Regions from separate parts of the Streptomyces boninensis genome, predicted to be linked through region 3. Evidence: riboswitches for the same ligand, from Rfam matches in the RefSeq annotation. Region 3 holds a riboswitch; each other region holds the start of a gene.
What was found. Region 3 has a riboswitch for cobalamin ahead of ACNNMR_RS29435 (ribonucleoside-diphosphate reductase subunit alpha). Riboswitches for the same ligand answer to the same signal wherever they lie in the genome.
Positions count from the first base shown of each region.

Region 1: it holds a riboswitch for cobalamin, as region 3 does, so the genes downstream of both, metE (5-methyltetrahydropteroyltriglutamate--homocysteine S-methyltransferase) here and ACNNMR_RS29435 (ribonucleoside-diphosphate reductase subunit alpha) in region 3, are expected to answer to the same signal.
Region 2: it holds a riboswitch for cobalamin, as region 3 does, so the genes downstream of both, ACNNMR_RS25205 (hypothetical protein) here and ACNNMR_RS29435 (ribonucleoside-diphosphate reductase subunit alpha) in region 3, are expected to answer to the same signal.
Region 4: it holds a riboswitch for cobalamin, as region 3 does, so the genes downstream of both, ACNNMR_RS40500 (ABC transporter substrate-binding protein) here and ACNNMR_RS29435 (ribonucleoside-diphosphate reductase subunit alpha) in region 3, are expected to answer to the same signal.

Region 1 is NZ_CP183837.1:5,518,762-5,526,076, reverse strand. Features, by position in the region: gene aceB (malate synthase A) at 1-325, shown strand, start outside; gene ACNNMR_RS25250 (3-hydroxybutyryl-CoA dehydrogenase) at 322-1,197, shown strand; gene tsaD (tRNA (adenosine(37)-N6)-threonylcarbamoyltransferase complex transferase subunit TsaD) at 1,258-2,331, shown strand; gene ACNNMR_RS25240 (GNAT family N-acetyltransferase) at 2,331-2,903, shown strand; gene metE (5-methyltetrahydropteroyltriglutamate--homocysteine S-methyltransferase) at 2,989-5,313, opposite strand; cobalamin riboswitch at 5,478-5,717, opposite strand; gene ACNNMR_RS25230 (methylmalonyl-CoA mutase family protein) at 5,820-7,315, shown strand, end outside.
Region 2 is NZ_CP183837.1:5,506,048-5,513,362, forward strand. Features, by position in the region: gene ACNNMR_RS25180 (hypothetical protein) at 1-301, shown strand, start outside; gene ACNNMR_RS25185 (hypothetical protein) at 298-1,389, shown strand; gene ACNNMR_RS25190 (energy-coupling factor transporter transmembrane component T) at 1,386-2,558, shown strand; gene ACNNMR_RS25195 (ABC transporter ATP-binding protein) at 2,555-4,168, shown strand; gene ACNNMR_RS25200 (ECF transporter S component) at 4,165-5,043, shown strand; cobalamin riboswitch at 5,091-5,239, shown strand; gene ACNNMR_RS25205 (hypothetical protein) at 5,386-6,888, shown strand; gene ACNNMR_RS25210 (flagellar hook-length control protein FliK) at 6,885-7,315, shown strand, end outside.
Region 3 is NZ_CP183837.1:6,410,327-6,417,641, reverse strand. Features, by position in the region: gene ACNNMR_RS29465 (GntR family transcriptional regulator) at 1-19, shown strand, start outside; gene ACNNMR_RS29460 (carbon starvation CstA family protein) at 142-2,322, shown strand; gene ACNNMR_RS29455 (YbdD/YjiX family protein) at 2,319-2,540, shown strand; gene ACNNMR_RS29450 (DUF3311 domain-containing protein) at 2,681-2,944, shown strand; gene mctP (monocarboxylate uptake permease MctP) at 2,941-4,575, shown strand; gene ACNNMR_RS29440 (N-acetyltransferase family protein) at 4,609-5,115, shown strand; cobalamin riboswitch at 5,157-5,297, shown strand; gene ACNNMR_RS29435 (ribonucleoside-diphosphate reductase subunit alpha) at 5,426-7,315, shown strand, end outside.
Region 4 is NZ_CP183837.1:8,991,456-8,998,770, reverse strand. Features, by position in the region: gene ACNNMR_RS40525 (anthranilate synthase family protein) at 1-1,691, shown strand, start outside; gene ACNNMR_RS40520 (PhzF family phenazine biosynthesis protein) at 1,705-2,544, shown strand; gene phzG (phenazine biosynthesis FMN-dependent oxidase PhzG) at 2,537-3,163, shown strand; gene ACNNMR_RS40510 (PhzA/PhzB family protein) at 3,193-3,648, shown strand; gene ACNNMR_RS40505 (methyltransferase) at 3,678-4,727, opposite strand; cobalamin riboswitch at 4,867-4,995, shown strand; gene ACNNMR_RS40500 (ABC transporter substrate-binding protein) at 5,058-6,050, shown strand; gene ACNNMR_RS40495 (FecCD family ABC transporter permease) at 6,088-7,128, shown strand; gene ACNNMR_RS40490 (ABC transporter ATP-binding protein) at 7,125-7,315, shown strand, end outside.

The DNA of each region.
Region 1 (7,315 bases), 890 kb from region 3:
CGCGGTCGCGCTGCGCTACTTCGCCGCCTGGCTGAGCGGCCAGGGCGCGGTCGCGCTGTACGGGCTGATGGAGGACGCGGCGACCGCCGAGATCGCCCGGGTGCAGGTCTGGCAGTGGCTGCGGCACCGGGTCGTCGACCGGGAGACGGTGGAGCGGCTGCTCGACGAGGAGGTGGCGGCGCTGGCGGCCGAGCATCCGGAGGTGCTGGTGGCGGACGTCCGCGCGCTCTTCGAAAGTACGGCGCTGCGCGCGGAGCTGCCGGCGTTCTTCACGCCCGAGGCGTACTCGCGTCACCTGGTGCGCCGGGCGGAGGCGCGGTCATGAGCACGAGCTGCCAGAGGATCGGCGTGGTCGGCGGCGGGCAGATGGGCGCGGGGATCGCGGAGGTATGCGCCCGCGCCGGGCTCGACACGCTGGTGTGTGAGGTGGACGCGGTGGCGGCACGGGCCGCCCGCGAGCGCATCGCCGCCTCACTGGAGAAGGCGGCCGCACGCGGCAAGCTGACCCGGGAGGCGGCCGAGGCGGCCCTCGCCCGTACAACCGTCACCGGCGAGCTCGCCGACCTCGCCGACCGGCACCTCGTCATCGAGGCGGTGGTGGAACACCCCGACGTCAAGACCGAAGTGTTCGCCACCCTCGACAAGATCGTCGAGGACCCGGACGCCGTGCTGGCCACCAACACCTCCTCCCTCCCCGTCATGCGCCTCGGCATGGCAACCACCCGCGCCGACCGCGTCGTCGGACTGCACTTCTTCAACCCGGTACCGGTGCTGCCGCTCGTCGAGATCGTCACCTCCCTGCACACCGCGCCCGAGACCGTCGCCGCCGTGCAAGGCTTCGCCACCCAGACCCTGGGCAAGACCGCCATCCGCTCCAAGGACCGCGCCGGGTTCGTCGTCAACGCCCTCCTCATCCCCTACCTCCTGTCCGCGATCAGGATGGCCGAGTCGGGCTTCGCCACCCCTGCCGACATCGACGCCGGGATGGAGCAGGGCTGCGCCCACCCCATGGGACCGCTGAAACTCGCGGACCTGATCGGGCTCGACACCGTGGCCGCGATCGCCGAGTCCCTGTACGAGGAGTTCCGCGAGCCGGTATACGCGCCGCCCCCGCTGCTCCAGCGGATGGTGGAGGCAGGGCTTCTCGGGCGGAAGGCGGGGCAGGGCTTCCACATCTACGGCGGGATTGACGAGTAGCTGCCCACCTCTTATTGCACATATATTGCAACTACAGGCAATGCGCAGGAGGAGGCAGCGGTGGGCGGACCCGTGGTGCTGGGCATCGAGTCGTCGTGCGACGAGACCGGCGCGGGCATCGTGCGGGACGGGAAACTCCTGGCCCACGTGGTGGCGTCGAGCATGGACGAACACGCCCGGTACGGCGGCGTGGTGCCCGAGATCGCCGCCCGCGCCCATCTGCACGCCTTCACACCGGTCGTGCGACGCGCCCTCGCCGATGCCGGACTCCGGCTGCAGCAGATCGACGCCGTCGCCGTCACCACCGGGCCCGGCCTGGCGGGAGCCCTGCAGGTCGGCCTGGCCGGCGCCAAGTCCCTCGCCTACGCGGCCGGAGTTCCGCTGTACGGGGTCCACCACCTGGCCGGACACGTCGCCGCCGACACCCTGGAGCACGGGCCGCTGCCCGAACCCTGCGTGGTCCTGATCGTCTCCGGCGGTCACACCTCACTGCTGCTGGTCCGGGATCTGGTGCGGGAGCCGATCCTGCACCTGGGCGACACCCTCGACGACGCGGCCGGGGAGTGCTTCGACAAGGTCGCGCGCGTCCTCGGCCTGCCGTATCCGGGCGGTCCCGCAATCGACCGCGCCGCCCGCGCGGGCGACGCGCGCGCCGTGGATTTTCCGCGCCCGCTCACCCGCCCCGGCGACGACCCGTACGCCTTCTCCTTCTCCGGCCTGAAGACGGCCGCCGCCCGCTGGGCCGAACGGCATCGCCTCCGCGGCATCGAGCCGCCGGTCGCCGACGGCGCCGCCGCCCTGCAGGAGGCCATCGCCGACGTGCTGACCCGCAAGGCGCTCGCGGCCTGCGCCGCCTACGACGTGAACACCCTGGTCGTGGTCGGCGGCGTGGCCGCCAACTCCCGGGTGCGCGCGCTGGCCGAGCAGCGCTGCACCGCCGCCGGGATCGAACTGCGAGTCCCGTCCATGACGCTGTGCACCGACAACGGGGCGATGATCGCCGCCGTCGGCGACCTGCTGGTCCGCGCCGGCGCCGAACCCGCCCCACTGGACGTCTCGATCGATCCCTCCGCCCCGCTTGACTACGCGGCTCTCACTCCGAGCGCAGCCCGCTCTGTCCCGCAGGCCGCCTGATGGCACCGGCCGTCCAGCTCGTCTCCGGACAGCGGCTGCTTTCCCACCTCGACGGCGTGCGCGCCGTCTACACCGATGCCTTCTGCGCCCCGCCCTGGAACGAGGATGCCGGGCAGGCGGACATCTATCTGCAGCGGCTGGTCTCCGATGTCGACCGCGACGGATTCACGGCCGCCCTGGCCCTGGACGGGGACACGGTCCTGGGCTGGGCAACAGCCTGGACAACCCCGGCTCCCTTCCCTGACGAGCGCAGCTATCCGCAGATAGCGGCCGCCCTCGGACAGCGACGCACGCAGGCGTGGCTGTGCGACGCCCGCGAGATCGACGAGCTGGCCGTAGCCGCGTCGGCCCGACGCACCGGTCTGGGAGGCCGGCTGCTGAGAGCGGTCACCTCCGGCCGGACCGACGGCCGCTGCTGGTTGATCACCTCCGTCCAGGCCGGACAGACCGTCGCCTTCTACGAGCGGGCCGGCTGGCTGCAGGTGACCCACCCCGCTCCCACCGGCAAGGGCTACGTCGCGCTCCTTGGACCGCGGCATCCGGCCCAGGCTCTCGCCCCGCGGCCCCTGTGACACCGCACCGCCCGGAACGGGCTCCGCTCCCGACGGCCGGAGCGGCAAGGCAGCCGCCCCGGCCAGGATCGATGCGTCCCGCAGGTCAGGAGGTGGCGGTTCCCAGCTCCGTGCGGACGGTGCGGGCCGCGCTGACCAGGTTTTCCAGTGAGGTGCGGGTCTCGGGCCAACCGCGGGTCTTCAGGCCGCAGTCGGGGTTGACCCACAGCCTCGCGGCGGGGATTGCCTTGAGGCCGGTGCGCAGCAGCTCCGCGGCCTCGTCCGCGCCCGGGATACGGGGTGAGTGGATGTCGTAGACGCCCGGTCCGGCCTCGCGCGGGTAGCCGTGCTCCGCCAGTTCGTAGGCGACCTGCATGTGGGAGCGGGCCGCCTCCAGGCTGATCACGTCCGCGTCGAGGTCGTCGATCGCCTGCACGATGTCGCCGAACTCGGCGTAGCACATGTGCGTGTGGATCTGCGTCTCCGGGCGCACTCCGGCGGTCGTCAGGCGGAAGGACTCCGTCGCCCAGTCCAGGTAGGCGGCGTGGTCCGCGGCGCGCAGCGGCAGCGTCTCGCGCAGCGCGGGCTCGTCGACCTGGATCACCGACGTGCCGTTCGCCTCCAGGTCGGTCACCTCGTCGCGCAGGGCGAGCGCGACCTGGCGGGCGGTGTCGCCGAGCGGCTGGTCGTCGCGTACAAAGGACCAGGCGAGCATCGTCACCGGGCCGGTGAGCATGCCCTTGACGGGGCGGTCGGTGAGGGACTGGGCGTACGACGTCCAGCGCACCGTCATCGGCTCGGGCCGGGAGATGTCGCCGGCCAGCACCGGCGGGCGGACGTAGCGGGTGCCGTAGGACTGCACCCAGCCGTGCTGGGTGGCCAGATAGCCGGTGAGCTGCTCGGCGAAGTACTGCACCATGTCGTTGCGTTCGGGCTCGCCGTGCACGAGGACGTCGACGCCGGTCTTCTCCTGGAAAGAGATGACGTCGCGGATCTCGTTCTTGATGCGGTCCTCGTACGCGGCCGTGTCGATCCGGCCGGCGCGCAAGTCGGCGCGGGCCGTGCGCAGCTCCGTGGTCTGCGGGAACGAGCCGATGGTCGTGGTCGGCAGCAGCGGCAGGTTCAGGTGGGCGCGCTGGGCGGCGGTGCGGTCGGCGTACGGCTGCGTGCGGCGGCCGTCGGCGTCGGTGACGGCGTCGACGCGGGCCCGTACCGCCGGGTCGCGGGTGATGGGAGAGGTGGCGCGGGAGGACAGCGCGGCGCGGTTTGCGGCGAGCTCTGCCGTGATCGCGTCCGTGCCGCGCGCGAGGCCCTTGGCCAGCGTCGCGATCTCTGCGGTCTTCTGCCGGGCGAAGGAGAGCCAGCGCAGGATCTGCGGGTCGATGTCGCGCTCCAGAGCCGCGTCCAGCGGTACGTGGAGGAGCGAGCAGGAGGCCGCGACGTCGACACGGTCCGCAAGGCCGAGCAGGGTGCCGAGGGTGGTCAGTGACTTCTCCAGATCGCCCACCCAGATGTTGCGGCCGTTGACGACGCCGGCGACCAGCCGCTTGCCGGGCAGTCCGCCGGCGGCGGCGAGCGCGTCCAGGTTGCCCGCCGCGGCCTCGGTGAAGTCCAGCGCCAGGCCGTCGATCGGCGCCTTGGCCAGCACCGGCAGGGCATCGCCGAGCCGGTCGAAGTACGAGGCGACCAGCAGCTTCGGGCGGTCGGTGAGGGCGCCGAGGTCTCGGTAGGCGCGCGCGGCGGCGTTCAGCTCGGCCGGGGTGCGGTCCTGCACCAGGGCGGGCTCGTCGAGCTGCACCCACTCGGCACCGGCGGCCCGCAGATCCGCGAGCACCTCGGCGTAGACGGGCAGCAGCCGGTCCAGGAGGGTGAGCGGGTCGAAGTCCGCGGCCACGCCGGGCGCCGGCTTCGACAGCAGCAGATACGTGACCGGGCCGACCAGGACCGGGCGGGCGGTCAGGCCCTGGGCGAGGGCCTCCTTGAACTCCGCGACCTGCTTGCCGGAGTCGGCGGTGAAGACCGTGTCCGGGCCCAGCTCGGGCACCAGGTAGTGGTAGTTGGTGTCGAACCACTTGGTCATCTCCAGCGGCGCCACCTCCTGGGTGCCGCGGGCCATCGCGAAGTAGCCGTCGAGCGCGTCGGCGGCGACCGCGTCCCGGTGCCGCTCGGGGATGGCGCCGACCATGACGGTGGTGTCCAGGACGTGGTCGTAGTACGAGAAGTCGCCGGTGGGGACCTCGTCGATGCCGGCGTCGGCCAGCTCCTGCCAGTTCTGGCGGCGCAGGCTGGCGGCGGTGGCGCGAAGGGCGTCGGCGGTGCCGCGGCCCTTCCAGTAGCCCTCGATCGCCTTCTTGAGTTCCCGGTTCTGGCCCTGGCGGGGGTAGCCGTACACGGTGGCCCGTGCTGCCGCGGCTGCGGTCTTGGTGGTCACGGAGTTCTCCTTCGAGAGACGTATCCCTGTCGATCCCGTGGACCGGAAGGACGCGAAGGAGCAGCGAAACCAGCGGACGACCGCGCGGCAAAGGCGAGCCGAGTCCTGCCTGGTATGTACGCCGACCCGCCCTCGAGGTCACCGGGATATCCGCGCGCGGGACGGCCCGTACGCGGACAGCGGGCAGGTCTTCGGACTCGCGGGCACGTCCTCGTCGCGTCTTACGACTACGACGCGGACACCTACTGGCCGTCGCTTCCCGGGCCCGATGCAATCGGACCCAGTGCTTCATTGACGGCGGTCGTTCCCGCTCACCGCTGCGGGGCAGTCCCGGATTCCCACCGGGTTCCCTCTTACGGCACCCCGCCTGGCGGACGGGGCGAACCAGCTGCGCCTGCCAGCGTACGGGGCCGGCACTCCGTAACGGCACACTGAGGCAATCAAGGAGAACAACGTCACAGCTGTGCCCACTCCTGCTCACTTGTCAACTGTCCTAGCATCCGAACATGACGGTCCTGCCCGACGACGGGCTCTCCCTGGCGGCCGAGTTCCCCGGTGCGACGCATGCTCAATGGCAGCACCTCGTCTCCGGCGTGCTGCGTAAATCCGGGAAGGAAGTCCCGGACGCCGAGGTCGAGGCGGCGTTGTCCACCGGTGTGGAGGACGGGCTGCGGGTTCTCCCGCTGTACGCGGCGGGCGAGGGCGCACCGGACCCGGGTCTGCCCGGCTTCGCGCCCTTTGTCCGCGGCGGCCGCGCCGAGGGAAACACGACCGGCGGCTGGGATGTGCGCCAGCAGCACGCGGTCGCCGACGGCGGTTCCGTGCTCGCCGACCTGGAGAACGGCGTCACCTCCCTGTGGTGCACGGTCGGCGCCGACGCGATCCCCGTGGCGTCGCTGACCGACGCCCTCGACGGCGTCTACCTGGACCTGGCACCCGTCGTTCTCGACGCGGGCGCCGAGACGGAGGCCGCCGCCCGGGCGCTGTTCGCGCTGTACGCCGCGCAGGGCGTGGCCGACACCGCGGTACGGGGCAACCTGGGCGCCGATCCCCTCGGTTGGGAGGCGCGTACCGGCGCGGCGCACGACATCGCACCTGCCGCGGAGCTGGCCGAGCGGTGCGCCGGGCGCTATCCGGGGATGCGGGCATTGACCGTGGACGCCCTCGCCTATCACGAGGCGGGCGGCTCGGCGGCGCAGGAGCTGGCCTGCTCGCTGGCGACTGCGGTCGGCTATCTGCGCGAGCTGACGGCGGCCGGACTCGGCGTCGAACAGGCGTGTGCCCAGCTGGAGTTCCGCTACGCCGCCACCGCCGACCAGTTCCTGACCATCGCGAAGCTGCGCGCGGCCCGCAGGCTGTTCGCCCGGGTGGCCGACGTGTGCGGCGCGCCGCAGGCGGGCGCCCAGCGGCAGCACGCGGTGACCTCGCCGGTGATGATGAGCGGCCGCGACCCTTGGGTGAACATGCTGCGTACCACCGTCGCCGCGCTCGCCGCCGGGGTGGGCGGGGCGGAGGCCGTCACCGTGCTGCCGTTCGACCACGCGCTGGGGCTGCCGGACGGGTTCGCCCGCCGGATCGCCCGTAACACCTCGACCATCCTCATCGAGGAGTCGCATCTGGCCCGGGTGATCGATCCGGCCGGGGGTTCCTGGTACGTGGAGCGGCTGACCGACGAGCTCGCCCACGCCGCCTGGGGCTTCTTCCAGGAGATCGAGCGGGCCGGCGGGCAGGCGGCGGCGCTGCGCTCCGGCATGATCCGCGAGCGGCTGGCCGAGACCTGGGCAGCGCGCAGCAGCAAGCTCGCCACCCGGCGTGAACCGGTCACCGGGGTCAGCGAGTTCCCGAACCTCGCGGAGCAGCCGGTCGTCCGCGCCCCCGCACCCCAGGCGCCCGGCGGCGGGCTGCCGCGGGTGCGCCGGGACGAGGCGTACGAGGCGCTGCGGGCCCGCTCCGACGCCCACCTGGCGGCCACCGGCAGCCGGCCCCGTATCCACCTGGCCGC
Region 2 (7,315 bases), 900 kb from region 3:
CAAGGGCAGCGACCCCAAGACCAGTAGCGACCCCAGAACCAGCATCGCCGTCGCGCCCGGCGTCGCCGGCGCCTCGTGGATGAGCGCGCCCGGCTCCCCGGTGGCTCCCGCCGTATCGCTGCCCGCCGCCGGCCTCGGCCCGGGCGCCGCAGGCAAGGCGCACGACGGCGCGGACGGCGGCCTGCCCGTCTGGGCGGTGGCCGCGCTCTCCGGCGGCGGGGTTCTGCTCGCCCTCGCCGCCTTCCTCGCGCTCCGGCGCTTCGTCCGTAAGACCAACGGCCGTAAGGCGGTGACCGCATGATGATCTCCCGTACGCACCCGGGCTCCGGCGGCGCACGATGGCGCCGCACCCCCTCCCGCTTCTGGCAGCGGCGGCGCCTGCGCGGCGTGCGGCTGCTGGCCGCCACCCTGCTCGCGGGCGCCACCCTCGGGCCCGGCGCCACCGGAGCGCACGCGATCGACCAGAGCAGGGGCACCCCGGGCTTCTGCAAGACCTCCACCGGCGTCACGGTGGTGGTGGACTTCCAGAAGCTGGGCGGCACCACCATCGTGCGCTGCTACCCGGGCAAGGCGCCGGGGACGGGGCTGGACGCGCTCAAGGGCGCGGGCTTCCAGATCGAGGGTGTGCAGCGGTGGGGTGAGGCGTTCATCTGCCGTATCGAGAACCGGCCTTCGGCCGCCCAGTCCGTCCCCGTCAAGGGCAACTCCGGCTACAAGGAGCGCTGCATCGACACCCCGCCGGCGGCGGCCTACTGGTCGTACTGGCACGCGGGCAACAACTGCGCGTGGGAGTACAGCCAGTGGGGGGTCAAGAACCGCAAGTTCATCCGCGGCGGTTTCGAGGGCTGGTCGTTCTCCCTGAATGCCACCGCTGATACGAATCCGAAGCCGCGGATCGCGGCGGTGCGCCCGGGGACCGGCGGGCGGGCCTGCAATGCGCCGGACGAGCCGCCGCCGACGTCGGACAACCCCATGGAGCAGCAGCCGGGTGTGGGTGGCGGCGGCTCGGGCGGCAGTGATGGGGGCGCCGCGTCCGGTGGCTCCGCCGGCTCCGGCTCCGGTTCCGGCGCTGACTCAGGTGCGCCCGGGTCCGCCGGCGACGGGGGCGACGAGGGCGACGATGGCAAGGGCGGCAAGAAGGACAAGGACGGGAAGCTGCCGCCGCCGAAGCCCCGCGACGGCTCTTCTGCCGATCCGGAGGCAGCCGCCGACCCGAAGGACAACGCGAAGTTCACCGGCGGTGAGGACAGGAAGAACGTGAACGACGCCATCAAGGAGCAGTCCGGCGCCAGCGACATCGCCCCCTGGGCGGCGGGCGGCGCGGTGGTGCTGCTCGCTGCGGGTACGTATGTCATGGCCCGGCGCCGGAAGCAGGCGCGCGAAGGGTGATCGGCAAGGGCGCCTTCAGCACCTACTTTCTGCCCCGCGACCTGCACCCCGCCGCCTGGTGGATCTGGGCGCTGGGCCTCGCGGTCGCGGCCAGCCGCACCACCAATCCGTGGCTGCTGCTCACCGTCATCGCCGTGGCCTGCTTCGTCGTGGTCTCCCGGCGCTCGGAGGCGCCTTGGGCGCTGGCCTTCCGGATGTATCTCTGGCTCGGGGCGCTGATCGTGGCGATCCGGCTGTTCTTCCGGTTTGTCTTCGGCGGCGGCGAGGGCGAGACGATCGTGGTGCGGCTGCCGGAGGTGCCGCTGCCGGAGTGGGCGGCGGGCATCCGGCTGTTCGGGGACGTGTCGGCCGAGTCGCTGCTGGGCGGGTTCTACGACGGGCTGCGGCTGGCCACCATGGTGATCTGCATCGGCGCCGCCAATGCCCTCGCCAACCCCAAGCGGCTGCTGAAGTCGATGCCTTCGGCGCTGTACGAGGTCGGCACCGCCGTCGTCATCGCCCTGTCCGTCTTCCCGCAGCTGGCGGAGAGCGTGCAGCGGGTGCGGCGGGCGCGCAAGCTGCGCGGCGGGGCCGCGGACGGGCGGCTGCATGCGCTGCGGGCCGTGATCATTCCCGTACTGGCGGATGCCCTGGACCGGTCGCTGCGGCTGGCGTCGTCCATGGATTCGCGCGGTTACGGCAGGGCGGGCAAGGCATCCCGCCGCACCCGTCTGATCACGGGGCTGTTGATGATCGTCGGCCTGCTGGGGATGTGCGTCGGCGTCTACGCCACCCTCGACGGCTTCACGCCCCGCTATCTGGCCGGGCCGCTGCTCGTGCCCAGCCTGCTGATCGCGCTGGTCGGCTTCCGGACCGCCGGGGCGCGGGTGCAGCGCACCCGCTACCGCCCCGACCGGTGGCGGCTGCCGGAGCTCGCGGTCGTCGCCAGCGGCGTCGCCGTGGCCGCGGTGCTCTACACCACCTCCAGCGTCAACCCGGTCAACCTCAACCCGTCGCTGACCAACCTGTCCTGGCCGCTGCTGTCCTGGGTGCCGCTGGTCGGGGTGCTGATCGGCGTGCTGCCCGCATTCCTGACCCCGCCGCCCGAGCCGCCGGACGAGTCGGCTCACGTCACGCCCGAGTCCGACGACGACGACCGGGAACACCGCCCCGAGGAAGTGCCCGCGTGATCGAACTCAACGAGGTCTCCTTCTGGTACCACGGCCGCTCCGAGGCCGTCCTCGCGGACGTGGAACTGTCCATCGGCGAGGGCGAACTCGTGCTGGTCGCCGGCCGTACGGGCGCGGGCAAGTCCACCCTGCTCGGCACCTTCAACGGCCTGGTCCCGCACTTCACCGGCGGCCATCTGGAGGGCACTGTCTCGGTCGCCGGTACCTCCACCCGCTCCCGCCCGCCGCGCGAGTTCGCCCACCTCGTCGGCGTCGTCGGCCAGGACCCGCTCGCCGGTTTCGTCACCGACACCGTGGAGGAGGAGCTCGCGTACGGGATGGAGCAACTCGGCCTCGCCCCGCAGGTGATGCGCCGTCGGGTGGAGGAGACCCTCGACCTGCTCGGCATCGCCGAACTGCGCCGACGCACCCTGCGCACCCTCTCCGGCGGGCAGCAGCAGCGCGTCGCCATCGGCTCGGTACTCACCACCCACCCGCAGGTGCTGGTGCTGGACGAACCCACCTCCGCCCTGGACCCGACCGCCGCCGAGGACGTCCTGGCCACCCTCGCCCGCCTCGTCCAGGACCTCGGCACCACCGTGATCATGGCCGAGCACCGGATGGAGCGGGTCATCCCGTTCGCCGACCGGATGCTCTACGTCCCCGGCGACGGCGGCGTCCGCGACGGCAGCCCCGCCGAGGTGCTGCGGCAAATGCCGATCGCCCCGCCGATCGTCGGCCTCGGGCGGCTGGCCGGCTGGGAGCCGCTGCCGCTGTCGGTACGCGACGCCCGCAGGGCCGCCGCCCCGCTTCGGTCCGAGCTGACCGCGGCGCCCCAGCCCGAGCGGGGCGCGCCGCCCAGCGGCGAGAAGCCACTGCTGACCGGCTCCGGCATCGTCGTCCGCTACGGCCGTCACGTCGCCGTCCGCGGCGTCGAACTCGACCTGCACGCCGGTCGCGTCGTCGGCATGATGGGCCGCAACGGCTCCGGCAAGTCCTCGCTGCTGTGGGCGCTGCAGGGCTCGGGCCCGCGCCAGGGCGGCAGCGTCCGCGTCGACGGCGCCGACCCGCACGACCTGCCCGCCGCAAAGGCGAGGAAGACGGTCGGGCTGGTGCCGCAGACCGCGAGCGACCTGCTGTTCCTGGAGGCCGTCGGGGCGGAGTGCGACGCCGCGGACGCCGAGTCCGACGCGGCGGCGGGCACCTGCCGGGCGCTGCTGGAGCGGATCGCCCCCGGCATCGACGCCGCCGCCCACCCCCGCGACCTCTCCGAAGGCCAGCGGCTCGCGCTCGTGCTGGCCGTGCAACTGTCGGCGGCACCACGCGTCATGCTGCTGGACGAGCCGACCCGCGGCCTGGACTACGAGGCCAAGGCGGCGCTGGGCCGCACCGTCGCCGCGCTCGCCGCCGAGGGCCGCTCCGTCGTCGTCGCCACCCACGACGTCGAGTTCGTCGCCACCGTCGCCGACCGGGTGGTGGTCATGGCCGAGGGCGAGATCGTCTCCGACGGGTCGACGACCGAAGTGCTGGGCGGCTCCCCGGCCTTCGCACCCCAGGTCGCGAAGATCCTCGGGGCGGACTGGCTCACGGTCGCCGATGTCCGTACCGCACTGGCCGGGGAGCTGCGATGACGCCGCGCACGGCGGCGGAGGAAACGCCGAAGAAGCTGCGCCGGTGGGACCGCGCCGACCAGGTCATCCGCGTCGGCCCCCGGTCCGCCGTCGTGCTCACGCTCGCCTCCCTCGCCGGGCTGATGATGTTCGTCTGGCCGCTGCTGGTACGGGTGAAGCCGCAGAGCATGCAGCACGGCCCGGACGCCCCGTTCGTCTTCATGGGCATCCTGCCGATCCTGATCATCGTGGTGCTCGCCGAACTCTCCGAGAACGGCATGGACTCCAAGGCCCTGGCCATGCTCGGGGTGCTCTCCGCCATCAACGCCGCGCTGCGGCCGCTCGGCGCCGGGACCGCGGGCATCGAGACAGTGTTCTTCATGCTGGTCCTGGCCGGCCGGGTCTTCGGGCCCGGCTTCGGCTTCGTGCTCGGATGTACGTCGCTGTTCGCCTCCGCGCTGCTGACCGCCGGGGTCGGGCCGTGGCTGCCGTTTCAGATGCTGTGCTCGGCGTGGATCGGCATGGGGGCGGGGCTGCTGCCGCGCAGGGTCAGCGGCAAGGCGGAGATCGCGATGCTGGTCGGGTACGGGATCGCCGTCTCGTACGTCTTCGGCTTCCTGATGAACCTGTGGTTCTGGCCCTTCATCACCCACGCCGAAGTCCCGTACCACGACGGCCACATCTCCTACGTCCCCGGCGATCCGGTGCTGGAGAACCTGCACCGCTTCGCCGTCTTCACCCTGCTCACCTCCACCGCGGGCTGGGACACGGGTCGGGCCATCACCAACACTGCCGCGATCCTGACCCTGGGCCCGGCGGTCCTGGCGATCCTGCGCCGGGCCACCCGACGGGCGTCCTACGGGCGCCAGGACGACCTGGAGTTGAAGCCGCTGTGACAGCGCTTTCGGGCACTGTGGCGGTCTTCGCACAAAGGCGCGTATGCTACGCCTGATCCGCCTGCGGGCGGACTTACAACTGAATGCGTACGCGAACAGGGGAAGCCGGTGGAAATCCGGCACTGACCTGCAACCGTGAGCGGCACCGCACCACTTGCCGCGAGTCGGAATGCCTGCCGCGGCACGTGCACCGCTTCTTACTGTCACGGTCTGCAGCATGGAGCCCCGGTCCCCCGCACCGCGGCCCCTTGCCGTCATTCGCCCGGCGAATGCGCGCGCAGGGGCCTTTTTGCGGGACCGGCCCTTCTCCGGCTGCGGATCCTTCCTGGGAGGGGAACCCGCATGGTCGGGGTCAGACCCGGCGTGCGCACGGCCGCCGGCACAGCAGGCGCGGCGGCACTCGCGCTGTCGCTGCCACTGCTCGGCGCGCACGACGCACAGGCCGACGCGAACGCCGACGCGGCCGTGGCCGCCGCCCGCTGGCAGGCGGGCGAGGTGGGGGAGGACGGCGGCATACCCGGCTTCGCCGGCGCCGATTGGGGCCTGACCGTCGACACGCTGATGGCGCTGAAGGCCACCGGCGCCGAGCCGGACACGGCCACGAGGATCACGGACGCGCTCAAGGTTCACGTACGCGACTACAACAGCCTCGACGCCTGGGGCGAGAAGGGCCAGCGCGTCGCCGGCGCCACCGCCAAGCTGCTGTACGCCGCCGTGATCACCAAGTCCGACCCGGAGAAGTTCGGCGCGTACAACCTCCGCCAGGAGACCCTCGACCTGATCGCCGGTTCCGACAAGGGCCTGGAGGACGGCCGGGTCAAGGACAAGGTCAACGCCCCGTCGGTGGACAACTCCAACACCTTCGGCCAGTCCCTGGCCGTCCTCGGCCTCGCCCGCAGCGGCGGCGTGCCGCAGAACGCGGTCGACTTCCTCATCGACCAGCAGTGCTCGGCGGGCGGCTTCCGCCTCTACCCGTACGCCTTCGGCGGCTCGGCCGTCACCGGCGACTGCGACGCCGAGAACGGCAAGGCGGTCATCGACCCCGACTCGACGGGGATGGCCGTGCATGCACTGATCGCAGCCGCCGATGCCGGAGTGCCGGGGGCGCAGGCGGCCGCCGACAAGGGCGCCAAGTGGCTGCGGCAGAAGCAGGCCGCGAACGGCTCCTTCGGCGGCTCGGGACCGACCGCCGCGGCCAACACCAACAGCACCGGCCTGGCCGGCCAGGCCCTCGCCGCCGCCGGCCACCAGGCCGAGGCGGACAAGGCCGCGGACTGGGTCGCGGGCCACCAGCTCACCGAGGCCAACGGCGGCAAGGCGAAGGCGGAGGCGGGCGCCATCGCGTACAACAACGACTCGCTGACCTCCGCGCAGAGCGACGGCATCGAAGACTTCCAGCGCGACCAGTGGCGCCGGGCCACCCCGCAGGCGCTGCTCGCGCTCGCCCAGGTGCCGCTCGGGAAGATCGGCGAGACCGACCCCGACCCCGGCCCTGGCCCCGGCGACAACGGGGGTACGGGCGACAACGGCGGCGCGGGCGACGGCGGTTCCGGCGACAACGGCGGCTCCGGCGGCGGCCCGGACCCGTCCGACTCGGCCACCCCGGGCGACGCAGGCGGCGCGAACCCCAGCGGCCTGCCCCCGTCCGGCCACCCCTCCCCGGCCTCCGTCGGCGGCGGAACGGGCGGCTCGACCGGCGGCTCCGGCTCCGGCGGCGGCCTCGCCGCCACGGGCGCCGCGGTCCTGCCGTGGGCGGCGGGCTCCGCGCTGCTGATCGGCGGCGGCTATGTGACCTATCGGACGGCGAACCGGCGCAAGGCCGGAACGGAAGGAACTCAGGCGTGAAGTTCACCAAGCTGAAGCGAAAGCAAAGACCCGCCCCCCGTACGGCACGAGCCCTGCGCGCGGCGGCGCTCGCCCTGGCGCTGGTCGGCACCTCGGCGGCCGTCGGCGTCGCCACCGACGTCGCCGCGCCGGCCAAGGCGTACGCCATCGACCCCAGCAAGGGCACGCCCGGCTACTGCCCGGACGCGGACGGCGTCACCGTCATCATCGACTTCCAGGAGCTCGGCGGGGACACCATCATCCGCTGCGCCCCAGGCGACCAGGCCACCGGCCTCACCGCGCTGAAGAACGCGGGCATCCAGATCCAGGGCACCGACCGCTGGGGCGAGGCCTTCATCTGCCGCATCGAAGGCAAGCCCGGCGCGGACACCGAGCCCTGCCGCGACACCCCGCCGGCCTCCGCGTACTGGTCGTACTGGCACGCGCC
Region 3 (7,315 bases):
GCAGCGACCAAACGGATGATCGAAATCAGCATGGCCTCCTGAGGCTTCTGCGCCGATCGTTATCCACAGGGTGATGACGCGAGGCCTTATCTGGGCTTAATTTCGGGCCGTCAAGCCAGACTTTGGGAGGACGGCCCGGTGCTGCGCACGTTGTCTCCGAGATCGATCGTCATCTGGACCCTGGTCGCGCTGATCGGCGCGATCGGCTGGTCCGTACTCGCGCTCGCCCGCGGCGAGGAGGTGTCCGCGGCCTGGATGGTGGCCGCGGCCCTGGGCTCGTACGCGATCGGCTATCGCTTCTACTCGAAATTCATCGCCTACAAGGTCCTCAAGGTCGACAACACCCGCGCCACCCCGGCCGAGCGGCTGGACAACGCGGTCGACTTCCACCCGACCGACCGCAGAGTGCTGCTCGGACACCACTTCGCGGCGATCTCGGGCGCGGGGCCGCTGGTCGGCCCGGTGCTGGCCGCGCAGATGGGCTATCTGCCGGGCACGATCTGGATCGTCGCCGGCGTGATCTTCGCCGGTGCCGTACAGGACATGGTGGTGCTCTTCTTCTCCACCCGGCGCAATGGCCGCTCGCTCGGCCAGATGGCGCGCGAGGAGATCGGGCCGGTGGGTGGCGCGGCCGCGCTGGTCGCGGTCTTCGCCATCATGATCATTCTGCTGGCGGTGCTGGCGCTGGTGATCGTCAACGCGCTGGCCGAGTCGCCGTGGGGCGTGTTCTCCATCGGGATGACGATCCCGATCGCGCTGTTCATGGGGTTCTATCTGCGGGTGATCCGGCCGGGCCGGGTCGCCGAGGTGTCCCTGATCGGCGTGGCGCTGCTGCTACTCGCGCTGATCGCGGGCCGCTGGGTGGCCGAGTCCTCCTGGGCGGATGCCTTCACGCTCAGCAAGGAGACGCTGGTCATCTGGATCGTGGTGTATTCGTTCATCGCCTCGATCCTGCCGGTGTGGATGCTGCTCGCACCCCGCGACTATCTGTCGACGTTCATGAAGCTCGGCACGATCGGGCTGCTGTTCATCGGCGTCGTGGTGGCGGCCCCGATGCTGAAGATGGACGGCGTGACGGACTTCGCGACTGAGGGCACGGGCCCGGTGTTCGCCGGTTCGCTCTTCCCGTTCGTCTTCATCACCATCGCCTGTGGTGCGCTCTCCGGCTTCCATGCGCTCATCTCCTCCGGCACCACGCCGAAGATGGTCGAGAAGGAGCCGCAGGTCCGGATGATCGGCTACGGGTCGATGCTGATGGAGTCGTCGGTGGCCGTCATGGCGATCATCGCGGCCTGCGTGCTGGACCCGGGGCTGTATTACGCGATGAACTCGGCGCCGACCGTGATCGGCGAGACCGCGCAGTCGGCGTCGGAGGCGATCCGCGGCTTCGGCCATACGATCACCCCGGACCAGCTCGCCCATTACGCGGACTTGGTCGAGGAGAAGTCGCTGCTGTCGCGGACGGGCGGCGCGCCGACCTTCGCGATGGGGGTCGCGTTCATCTTCTCCGAGGTGACCGGGGACAGCCTGATGTCCTTCTGGTACCACTTCGCGATCATGTTTGAGGCGCTGTTCATCCTCACGGCGCTCGACGCCGGCACCCGCGTGGGCCGGTTCATGCTGCAGGACACCCTGGGCAACCTCTACAAGCCGCTGAAGCGGGTCAGCTGGTGGCCGGGCCTGGTCGCCACCAGCGCGGTCGTCTGCGGCCTTTGGGGTTACTTCCTGTGGGTCGGCGTCCGCGACCCACTGGGCGGGATCAACCAGCTCTTCCCGCTGTTCGGCATCTCCAACCAGCTGCTCGGCGCGGTGGCGCTCACCGTCTGCACCACCCTGCTGATCAAGTCCGGGCGGCTGAAGTGGGCCTGGGTGACCGGCGTTCCGCTGGCCTGGGTCGCCGTCGTCACGCTCACCGCGAGCTGGCAGAAGGTCTTCTCCGACGACCCGCGGGTCGGCTTCTTCGCGCAGGGCGATGTCGCGCAGAAGGGCATCGACTCCGGCGAGCTGAAGGGCAAGGCCCTCGACGACGCACACACCGTCGTCACCAACACGACGGTGGACGGAGTGCTTTCCGCGCTGTTCGCGATCCTGGTCGTCATCGTGATCGCCGACGCGGCGCGGGTCTGCATCAAGTCGATCCGCAATCCGGAATCCGTGGTCTCGCACGAGGAGCCGTACACCAAGTCCGAGTACGTCGCCCCGGCGCAGCTCTTCCCCACCAAGGAGGAGAAGGCGGAGCTGGCGGCGGCGGGCCTCGGCTCGGGCGGCGGCCGGATTCCGGCACCGCGTGACGTCACCGCCGACGAGGGGAGCTCCACATGACGGCAGCGCTCGTGAATGGCGCCTCGGCCGGCCGCAGGGCCGCGTCCAGGCTGTGGTGGTACGTAACGGAGCTGACCGGTGAGAACGCCTACGACCGGTATGTCGAACACCTCCGCAAAAACCACCCGGAGGCGGAGGTGCCGAGCCGCCGGGCGTTCGAGAAGGAGCGCATGGACGCCCGCGACGCGGACCCGCGGGAGGGCAACTGCATCTGCTGACGCGCTGGAGGCGCTGGAGGCGCTCGTGAAGGGCGTCTAGTCCGCTATTCGGACAGCTGGTGACGGCATCCGGTCCCTTGTTTTAGATTCACTCGCCACCTAAACCGAGTGATCGAATTCAAGGTACGGAGCCGCCCCCCATGTCCGAAGCCAAGGCATCCCCGCCCGGCAGGCAACCGGTCATCACGCCGACGCGCGTGGTGGCCGGGCTCTGCCTCTTCGCGCCGTTCATCGGCATCCTCTGGGTGAGCTCGTACGCGAAGATCCAGCCGACGCTCGGCGGGGTGCCGTTTTTCTACTGGTACCAGATGCTGTGGGTGTTCATCTCCGCGGTGCTGACCTCGGTCGCCTTCCTGCTGATCCGCCGTGAGCAGCGGACCCGCAAGGGGGGTGCGGGCGCATGAACGACGGCGTGAACGGCGTCGCGCTCGCCGTCTTCATCTTCTTCTTCGTCCTGGTCACCGTCATGGGCTTCCTCGCCGCCCGGTGGCGCAAGGCGGCCAACGAGAACAGCCTCGACGAGTGGGGCCTGGGCGGCCGCTCGTTCGGCACCTGGATCACCTGGTTCCTGCTCGGCGGCGACCTGTACACCGCGTACACCTTCGTCGCCGTCCCGGCGGCGGTCTACGCGGCCGGCGCGGCCGGCTTCTTCGCGGTGCCGTACACGATCCTCGTCTACCCGCTGATCTTCACCTTCCTGCCCCGCCTGTGGTCGGTCAGCCACAAGCACGGCTACGTGACCACCTCCGACTTCGTCCGCGGCCGCTTCGGCTCCAAGTCGCTGTCGCTGGCCGTCGCGGTCACCGGCATCCTCGCCACGATGCCGTACATCGCGCTGCAGCTCGTCGGCATCCAGTCGGTGCTCGACGTGATGGGCGTCGGCGGCGGCGAGGACACCAACTGGTTCATCAAGGACCTGCCGCTGCTGCTCGCCTTCGGCGTGCTGGCCGCGTACACCTACTCGTCCGGGCTGCGCGCGCCCGCGCTGATCGCCTTCGTCAAGGACACGCTGATCTACATCGTCATCGCGGTGGCGATCATCTACATCCCGATCAAGCTCGGCGGCTTCGACGACATCTTCGCCAAGGCGGGCGACGCCCTCGGCGCCACCAACCCGGCCACCGGCAAGCCCCGCGGCGAGGTCGCGCCCAGCGAGCCGGGCCACTGGACGTACGCCACCCTCGCCCTCGGCTCGGCCCTCGCCCTCTTCATGTACCCGCACTCGATCACCGCGACGCTCTCCTCGCGCAGCCGCGAGGTGATCCGCCGCAACACCACCATCCTGCCGCTGTATTCGCTGATGCTCGGCCTGCTGGCGCTGCTCGGCTTCATGGCCATCGCGGCCGGCATCAAGGTGGAGAACGGCCAGCTGGCGATCCCGCAGCTGTTCGAGAACATGTTCCCCGACTGGTTCGCCGGCGTGGCCTTCGCGGCCATCGGCATCGGCGCGCTGGTCCCCGCGGCGATCATGTCGATCGCCGCCGCGAACCTCTTCACCCGTAACATCTACAAGGATTTCATCCGCCCCAACGCCACCCCCGAGCAGGAGACCAAGGTCTCCAAGCTGGTCTCGCTGCTGGTCAAGGTCGGCGCCCTGGTCTTCGTCCTCGGCATGGACAAGACCGCGGCGATCAACATGCAGCTGCTCGGCGGCATCTGGATCCTGCAGACCTTCCCGGCGCTGGTGGGCGGCCTGTTCACGCGCTGGTTCCACCGCTGGGCGCTGCTCGCCGGGTGGGCGGTCGGCATGGCGTACGGGACGATCGCGGCGTACGGGGTCGCCTCGCCGACGCAGAAGCACTTCGGCGGCTCGTCGGACGAGATCCCCGGCATCGGCGAGATCGGCTACATCGGCCTGACGGCGTTCGTGCTGAACGTGGTGGTCACGGTGGTCGGCACGGTCATCCTGCGGGCGGCGAAGGCCCCGGCGGGCATCGACGAGACCTCGCCGGAGGACTACACGGCGGATGCCCCGGCGGCTGCCCCGGCCCGGCCCGCACCGGAGGCGGAGAAGGCCGCGTCGGGCGCGCACTGACGCGCACTGATGACCATCAGGGAGACTCGGCTCATGGACATCACCATCGCTCCCGCCACTCCTGCCGACTACGACCAGGTCGGCGACTTGGTCGCAGGCGTCTTTCTCGACGACGGCCTGCTCACCTTCGGCGAGAACGACAGCTACCTCGGCGTGCTCCGCGACTCCGCCAGCCGCGCCGCGAAGGCCGAGTTGCTCGTCGCGCGGGCGCAGGAGTCCGGCGAGATCCTCGGCTCGGTCACGTACGCGGCACCCGGCACCGCATACTCCGACCTCCGGGTCGCGGGCAGCGCCGAGTTCCGCATGCTGGTCGTGGCGCCGGCCGGGCGCGGCCGCGGCATCGGTGAGGCCCTGGTCCGGGCCTGCATCGAGCGCGCCCGCGAGCAGGGCGCGCGGAGCCTGGTGCTCTCCACCCAGGCACGCATGAAGTCGGCCCACCGGCTGTACGAACGGCTGGGGTTCGTCCGCACCCCGGAGCGCGACTGGAGCCCCGTCGCCGAGAGCGACCTCACACTGCTGACCTACGAGCTCGCCCTCTAGCTGACACTCCGACACAACATGTGGGGGGTGCGTGCGTTGGCGTACCCAAGATGTATGCTCGTGCTCGCTGCCGCAGCAGGGGAATCCGGTGCGAATCCGGAACTGTCCCGCAACGGTATGCGATGCCCGCGCATGCGCGGAAATCGCGAGTCCGAGCACCTGCCGGCAGCTGTCACCTGACGTCCGGGCCTCGTGGAATGGGCCGGCGGACGCCTATGTGGCGTGCCAAGCGCGACTTCGGCATGCCCGTAGGCCGCCCGTCGCGCCCCACCCCTCGCGGCCCACTGCCGAGCGAGGGAGAGCACCACCCGTGACCATCGCACCCTCCGCCCCCGCGGAACCTGCTTCAGCGGCGCCGGCCGAGGCCGACCGCGCCGGCGAGGCCCTGCTGCGCACCCTGACCGACCTCACCGCCGACCTCCCCGCCACCGACCCCGGCCGGGTCGCCGCGGCGGCGCTGCGCGGCCGCCATCCGGGTTCCGACGCGGCGGAGTTGCGCGACCTCGCCACCGAGGCCGCCGCCGGGCTCATCGGCGACGAGCCGGAGTACTCCCGCCTCGCCGCCCGCCTCCTCACCCGCGCCATCGCCGACGAGGCCGCGAGCCAGGGCGTGCAGACCTTCTCCGCCTCCATCGCCCTCGGCCACCGCGAGGGCCTGATCGCCGACTCCACCGCGGATTTCGTACGGACCCACGCCGCCCGCCTCGACTCCCTCATCGACGAGGCGCGCAACGACCGCTTCGGCTACTTCGGCCTGCGCACCGTCCACTCCCGCTACCTCCTCCGGCACCCGACCACGCGTCAGATCACCGAAACGGCCCAGCACTTCTTCCTCCGCGTCGCCTGCGGCCTCGCCGAGGACACCTCACCCCGCGCCCTCACCGAGGTCGAGGCCCTCTACGGCCTGATGAGCCGCCTCGACTACCTCCCCTCCTCCCCCACCCTCTTCAACTCCGGCACCCGCCACCCCCAGATGTCGTCCTGCTACCTGCTGGACTCCCCGCTCGACGAGCTCGACTCGATCTACGAGCGCTACCACCAGGTCGCGAAGCTGTCGAAGCACGCCGGCGGCATCGGCCTCCCGTTCAGCCGCATCCGCTCCCGCGGCGCCCTGATCCGCGGCACCAACGGCCACTCCAACGGCATCGTCCCGTTCCTGCGCACGCTGGACAGTTCGGTCGCCGCGGTGAACCAGGGCGGCCGCCGCAAGGGCGCCGCCAGCGTCTACCTGGAGCCCTGGCACGCCGACATCGAGGAGTTCCTGGAGCTCCGCGACAACACCGGCGAGGACGCCCGCCGCACCCACAACCTCAACCTCGCCCACTGGATCCCGGACGAGTTCATGCGCCGGGTGGCGGCCGACGAGGTCTGGTCGCTCTTCTCCCCGAGCGAGGTGCCGGAGCTGGTCGACCTGTACGGCGAGGAGTTCGACGCCGCGTACCGCAAGGCGGAAAAAGAGGGCCGCTACGACCGACAGCTCCCGGCCCGCCAGCTCTACGGCCGCATGATGCGCACCCTCGCCCAGACCGGCAACGGCTGGATGACCTTCAAGGACGCCGCCAACCGCGTCTCCAACCAGACCGCGGAGCCGGGCGCCGTCATCCACTCCTCGAACCTCTGCACCGAGATCCTCGAGGTCAGCGACGACGGCGAGACGGCGGTCTGCAACCTGGGGTCCGTAAACCTGGCGGCGCATCTGGACGCCGACGCGGGCGAGATGGACTGGGCGGCACTGGACTCCACGGTCCGTACGGCCGTCACCTTCCTCGACCGCGTGGTCGACATCAACTTCTACCCCACGGACCAGGCCGCCGCCTCCAACGAGCGCTGGCGCCCGGTCGGCCTCGGCATCATGGGCCTGCAGGACGTCTTCTTCAAGCTCGGCCTGCCCTTCGACTCACCATCCGCGAAGGCCCTCTCCACCCGCATCGCCGAGCGCATCATGCTCGCCGCCTACGAGGCCAGCTGCGACCTCGCCGAACGCCACGGCCCGCACCCGGCCTACGACCGCACCCGCGCCGCCCGCGGCGTCCTGCACCCGGACCACTACCCGGACGCGGCAGTCACCTGGCCGGACCGCTGGGACGCGCTGCGGGGGCGCGTCGCGGACACGGGCCTGCGCAACTCCCTCCTCCTCGCGATCGCCCCCACGGCGACGATCGCGTCGATCGCCGGCGTCTACGAGTGCATCGAGCCGCAG
Region 4 (7,315 bases), 2.6 Mb from region 3:
AACGCGGCTTCGCCTGCGCCGACGACGACGCCCCGCTGGTGGCGATGACCATCACGGACAGCCAGGAGCTGCCCCTGGCCGAGGCCCTCGACCGCATCCCCGACGTCCCGACCCCGCTGTCCGGCGGCGGCTTCGACATCGACGACGCGGCGTACGAGGACGTGGTGCGCCGGATCATCAGGGAGACGATCGGCAGCGGCGAGGGCGCGAACTTCGTGATCAAGCGGACCTTCGTCGCCGAGCTCACCGACTACGGACCGCGCCACGCCCCCGCCCTCTTCCGCCGCCTGCTGCGCCGGGAGTCCGGGGCGCACTGGACGTTCCTCATCCACACCGGCACCCGCACCCTCGTCGGCGCCTCGCCCGAGCGCCACATCAGCCTCCAGGGCGGCAAGGCCGTCATGAACCCCATCAGCGGCACCTACCGCTATCCGCCGTCGGGCCCCACCCTCGCGGGCGTGCTGCAGTTCCTCGGTGACCGCAAGGAGACGGACGAGCTGTACATGGTCCTCGACGAGGAACTGAAGATGATGGCCAGGATCTGCCCCGGCGGCGGCCGGGTGGTGGGCCCGTATCTCAAGGAGATGGCGAAGGTCGCGCACACCGAGTACTTCATCGAGGGGCACACCGGCCGCGACGTCCGCGACATCCTCCGCGAGACGATGTTCGCACCCACGGTCACCGGCAGCCCGCTGGAGAGCGCCTGCCGGATCATCCGGCGGTACGAGCCCGGCAGCCGCGGCTATTACAGCGGTGCGGCGGCGCTGATCGGGCGGGATGCCGGCGGCGGGCGGGTCATGGACTCGGCGATCCTCATCCGCACCGCCGACATCGACCCCGCGGGGCACCTCGGCATCGGCGTGGGCGCCACCATCGTGCGCCATTCCGAGCCGGCGTCCGAGGCCGCGGAGACCAGGGCGAAGGCCGCCGCCCTGGTCTCCGCTCTCGGCGGCGGGCAGGAGGCGGAGCGCTACGCCGACCATCCGGTCGTCCGGGAGGCCCTCGGCACCCGCAATGCCGCCATCGCCGGCTTCTGGCTCACCGACGCCGAAGTCCGCGCCGGGTCCCGCGCCGCGGCCCGGCCCGAGCTGGCCGGGCGCAGCGTGCTCGTCGTGGATGCCGAGGACACCTTCACCTCCATGCTCGATCAGCAGCTGCGGTCCCTGGGGCTGGCGGTGACGGTGCGCCGGTTCGATGAGCCGTATGCCTTCGAGGAGCACGACCTGGTCGTGCTGGGGCCCGGGCCCGGCGATCCGCGGGAGCTCGGGCACCCGAAGATGCGGCACCTGCACGCGGCGGTGGACCAACTTCTGCGCGAGCGCCGGCCGTTTCTCGCCGTCTGCCTCAGCCATCAGGTCCTCGGGCTGCGGCTGGGCCTGCCGCTGCGGCGCAGGGCGGTGCCCAATCAGGGCGTGCAGCGGGAGATCGATCTGTTCGGCGCGGCCGAGCACGTCGGTTTCTACAACACGTTCGCGCTGGTCGCCGCGGACGACTCGGTCGCCGTGGACGGCACCGGGCCGGTCCGGGTCGGCAGGGATCCGGCCACCGGCGAGGTGCACGCGCTCAGCGGTCCCGGCTTTGTGTCCCTGCAGTTCCACCCGGAGTCCGTGCTGACGCGAGGGGGGCCGCGCATCGTGGGCACACACCTGGCCGCGTTGCTCGCCCCCGCCCCGGTCGCCGGCCGGGCCTGAGGAGGAGACGAAGATGCACCCGTACGTCGTGGTTGACGCTTTCGCGCGGGAGCCGCTCTCAGGCAATCCGGTGGCGGTGTTCTTCGAGGCCGACGACCTGACCGCAGAGCAGATGCAGCGCATCGCGCGGGAGCTGAACCTGTCGGAGACCACCTTTGTGCTCAGGCCCCGGCAGCCCGGCACCGACGCCCACGTACGGATCTTCACGCCGGTCAACGAACTGCCCTTCGCCGGGCACCCGCTGCTCGGCACCGCCATCGCCCTCGGCGGCCGCGGCGAGGCCGGCCGGCTGCGGATCGAGACCGCCATGGGGATCATCCCGTTCACGCTCGACCGGGCGGACGGCCGCGTCGTCTCGGCCAGCATGCGGCAGCCCGTACCCCGCTGGCGGGCCTTCGACCGCGCCGACGAACTCCTGGCGGCCCTCGGCATCACCGCCTCGGCGCTCCCCGTGGACATCTACCACAACGGCCCCCGGCACGTCCTCGTCGGCCTGGAGAGCGTCGAGGCGCTGTCCAAGCTGGACCCCGACCACCGCGCGCTGGCCCGCTTCCCCGACATGGCGACCAACTGCTATGCGGGGCAAGGGCTTCGCTGGCGCAACCGCATGTTCTCGCCCGCATACGGGGTCGTCGAGGACGCGGCCACCGGCTCCGCCGCCGGGCCCATCGCCATCCATCTCGCCCGGCACGGCCTGATCGAGTACGGGCAGCGCATAGAGATCACGCAGGGCGTCGAGATCGGCCGCCCCTCCCCCATGGAGGCGCTGGTGCAGGGCGCGGGCGACGACGTCGCGTCCGTCACGGTCGCGGGTCCCGGCGTGACCGCCATCGAAGGGGTGCTTCATGTCTGAGACGACGGTCCAGGTGGCCTTTCCCGAGTTCCTCGTCCCCCCGGCGGAGCCGCTGGGGCTGCTGGTGTCCTGGCTCGACGCCGCCGTGGCCAACGGGGTGCGCGAGCCCCGGGCAATGGCGCTGGCCACCGCCGATGCGCGCGGCCGCCCCTCCTCGCGCACCGTTGCCTTCACCAAAGTGACCGACGCCGGGCTGGTGTTCATCACCCACGCCGACAGCCGCAAGGGCCGCGACCTCGCCGAGAACCCGTGGGCCTCCGGCGTCCTGTACTGGCGGGAGACCGGCCAGCAGATCACCCTGGCCGGGCCGGTGGTCCGGCTGTCCGACGCCGAGGCGGAGTCGCTCTGGTACGCGCGGCCGGTCTTCACGCATCCGATGACGACCGTCTCCCGGCAGAGCACGCCCCTGGACGGCCTCGACCACTTCGCGCGGCTGCGGGCGGAGGCGCTGCGGCTGGGCGAGCCGGAGCGGCCGCTGCCGCGGCCTGCCACCTTCGCCGGCTACCGGCTCGAACCGGCCGCCATCGAGTTCTGGGAGTACGGCACCGACCGGCTGCACGAGCGGCTGCGCTACGACCGCACCGACGGCGGCTGGGAGATCAGCAGGCTGCAGCCGTAATCCGCGATCCGCCTGGAGGCACGACCGCCATGTCACCCGCCCGCAATAGGCACGTCGTGGAGCGGTACCTGCGCTCCGACCGGGACAGCCGGCTCCGCCGGCACACCCTCTACACCGAGGACGGCACCACCGCCCTCTTCTACACCGACATCGGCCGGCCCATCGTCGTATCGGGCCGCGAGAATCTCAAGCGGCACGGCGAGCTGGCCCTTGAGGTGCTGCCCGACTGGCAGTGGTCCGATGTGCACCTGTACGAGACCCAGGACCCGTCGGTGATCTGGGTCGAGTGCGAAGGCGAGGGCACCATCCGCTTCCCCGGCTATACGGAGGGCCATTACCGCAACCACTTCATCCTCCGGTTCACGCTGCGCGACGGCCGCATCAGCAGCAGCCGCGAATACAGCAACCCGCTGGAGCACATGAAGTCGCTCGGCATCGCGACCCCGCGCATCCAGCGGGACTGGATCCCCTCCCAGCCCGCATAGCGGTGCGGGCTGGGAGGGGATCCAGCGGCTCAGGTCGCGGGCACCGCTTCGAGCACGCCCGCCTGCGGCGACGGCTCCGCGAAGCGCACGACCTCGAACCCGGCGGCCGTGAGCAGCTCCTCGTGCTCGGCGCGGGTGCGGTTCCGCCCGTTGAGTACGGTCATCATCAGCATGTCGACCGTCTTGCCCGGGTGCGGGTCGTTGCCGGCCGGGATCATCGGGTTGACCACCACGAGCCGCGCGTGCGCGGGCATCGCCTCGCGGCAGGTGCGCAGGATCCGTACGCACTGCTCGTCCGGCCAGCTGGCCAGCACGTGCTTGAGGAAGTACACGTCGGCTCCCGCCGGGACGGAGGTGAAGAAGTCACCCGCCTCGGTCTGCCAGCGGCCGGCCAGCTCCGGCACGTCGAGTACGTGCCCGGCCAGCACATTCTCCAGCTCGAACAGGGTCCCCGTCAGCTGCGGATTGCGCCGCAGCAGCGCGGCCAGCAGGCCGCCGCGCCCGCCGCCCACGTCGACGACGCTCTTGGCCTCCGAGACGTCCACCGCGCCGGCGACGTGATTGCTCAGCGCCTCGGAGACCGACGCCATGCTGGCGTTGAAGGCCTTGCCGAAGTCCGGGTGGGCGGCGACGTAGTCGTAGAACGGGATGCCGTGCTGGACCTCGAAGGCGGTGGTGCCGGTCCGTACGGCCTCGTGCAGGCGGCCCGCCGGCTCCCAGAAGGGGGGCTCCCCGTGCACGATGATGGTGTCGCGCAGCGACATCGGCACATCCGCGCGGAGCGGCTGGGCGAGCGTGGTGAGGTGGAAGCGGCCTTCGTCGTCCTCGCGGAAGACGCCCTTGGTGGCGAGGTAGCGCAGCAGCCGGTAGAGGTGCGGGGCGTGCACCTCGACGGCCTCGGCGAGGTCGGCCGCCGTGCGCGGGCCCGCCACCAGGTGGTCGGCGATGCCGAAGCGCGCGGCGGCGTTCAGGGCGGCCGAGTACACATAGCCATTCGCGAGTTCGAGCAGCGCGCCCGCCGCCTGCGCGGCGCCGGCCGCCGTCGGGGCTGCCGCGCCACCGGGTTCTGTGACTGCCATCGCTGGGTTCCTCTCTCGTGACGGGAGGTGCGCATCACAGCTTCCGCGGTACTCATCGCGTCCCACTTGAGCGCCAGGTGACCGGGGGCACGCGCCGTGGCCGCGGGCCGTATAGTGGCCCGCGACAAGGCGACGGCGGAACGAGGAAGCCGGTGTGAATCCGGCGCGGTCCCGCCACTGTGATCGGCGAGCTCAGCCCGAAACAGCCACTGCCCGCGCCGCGGGTGGGAAGGCCGGGTGCGGCTACGACCCGAGAGCCAGGAGACTCACGCGGTCGCCTCCTCACTGGAACTGGGGCGGATTTCCCCAGAGGAGGAAGGCATTTGCCGCATGACGGGCATACGCTCGCTCACCCTGCCGGCGGCCGCGACGGCCGCCGCCCTGCTGCTCTCCGCCTGCGGAAGCCCCGCCCCTGCGGGTGGCACCGCATCCGGCGCCCCCGCGAAGGGCTTTCCGGTCACGCAGACCAACTGCGGGGTGAAGACCACCTATCAGCGGCCGCCACAGCGCGCCGTCTCCATGAACCAGCACACCACCGAGATCATGCTGGCCCTCGGGCTGCAGAAGTCGATGGTCGGCACGGCCTATCTCGACGACAAGATCCTCCCCGGTTACCGGGACGCGTACCGCGGGATCAAGGTGCTGGCCGATGAGTATCCGTCGTACGAGACGGTGCTGGCGGCGGAACCCGACTTCGTCTACGGCGGTTTCAACTCCGCCTTCCACGAGGACGGCCGCTCCCGCGCGGCCCTGAAGAAGGCGGGCATCGCCAGCCGCCTCAATATCGAGGACTGCGCCGACGGACCGGTGACGATGACCACCATGGCGAAGGAGATCCGCGAGGTCGCCGAGGTCTTCGGCGTACGGGAGCGGGGCGAGCGGGAGCTGAAGAAGCTGAACGGCACCCTGAAGTCGGTGGCGGCGAAGGTCGACGGGGTGAAGCCGACGCGCGTCTTCGTCTACGACAGCGGCGACAAGACCGCCTTTACGGCGGGCGGCGCCGGGGTCGGCAACGACATGATCAAGCGGGCGGGCGGCGTGAATCTCTTCGCCGACCTGGACAAGTCCTTCGGCGATGTGTCGTTCGAGCAGGTCGCCGAGCGGGCGCCCGAGGTCATTGTGATCTACGACTACGGGGATCAGCCGGTCGCCGACAAGAAGAAGTTCCTGCTGGCGAACCCGGCGCTCAAGGACGTACCGGCCATCAAGCACAAGCGCTTCGCCGTGCTGCCGCTGTCCTCGACGCTGCTGGGCGTGCGCGCCCCGGCAGGCGTGGAGTCGCTCGCCCGGCAGCTGCATCCCGGGCGCTTCGACGGTGAGTGAGGCGACGCAGGCGCCGGTGGCCGCGGAGGTCCGTCCGGTGCCCGCGGGGCCGCGCCGCCGGGTCCTGCCGTACGCCGTCGTGCTGGCCGCGCTCGGCGGCCTCGTCGTCGTGGCGGCCACCGCGGGCCTGATGGTCGGCACGACCGGGCTGCCCGCCGGTGAGGTCTGGCGCATCCTGCTGCACCGGATCCATCCGGCGCTGGCCGACCCGGCGTGGACGCCGGTGCGGGAGACGATCGTCGTCGACGTACGGCTGCCGCGGGTGCTGATGTGCGCCGTGGTCGGGGCGGGCCTGTCGGTGGCGGGGATGGCGCTGCAGGCGCTGGTGCGCAATCCGCTCGCCGATCCGATGCTGCTGGGGGTGTCATCGGGGGCGACCGTCGGGGCCGTGCTGGTGCTGGTGCTGAACCTGACGTTCTTCGGCATGTTCTCGCTGCCGCTGGCGGCCTTCTGCGGTGCGCTGGCCGCGCTGATCGCCGTCTACTTCCTGGCCCGTTCCGGCGGGCGGATGACCACGGTGCGGCTGGTGCTCGCCGGGGTGGCCATGGCCGAGGTGCTGTCGGCCGTGGCCAGCTTCCTCGTCGTCACCTCCAACGACCCGCACAAGACGCAGTCGGCGCTGCGCTGGATGCTCGGCGGGCTGGCCGGCACCACCTGGACGATGGTGTGGATCCCGGCCGTGGCAGTGCTGGCCGGGACGGCGGTGCTGCTCGGCGTCAGCCGCCCGCTGAACCTGCTGCTGGCGGGCGAGGAGGCCGCCGCCGCCCTCGGTCTGGACGTGCACCGCTTCCGCGCGGCGATCTTCACCCTGGTCGCGCTGATGATCGGGGCGATCGTCGCGGTCAGCGGCCAGATCGGTTTCGTAGGCCTGATCCTGCCGCATGTGGTGCGGCTGCTGGTGGGCGCCGACCACCGGCGGGCGCTGCCCGCCGCCGCGCTGCTCGGCGCGGCCTTCCTGATCGCCGCCGACCTGGCGGCGCGGACGCTGATGAGCCCGGAGGAGATCCCGGTCGGGATCCTCACGGCGCTGGTCGGTGGCCCGTTCTTCCTGTGGCTGATGCGGCGGAGGGCAGCATGACGGTGGAGCCCGCGGTGCTGGAGATCGAAGGCGTGACGGTCGTGGTGAATGATCGTCCGCTGGTACGGGACGTGTCGCTGCGGGCCGCGCCCGGCGAGGTCATCGGCCTGGTCGGGCCCAACGGGGCGGGCAAGTCCACGCTCTTGCGCACGGTCTACCGTGCGCTGCGCCCGACCTCGGGCCGGGT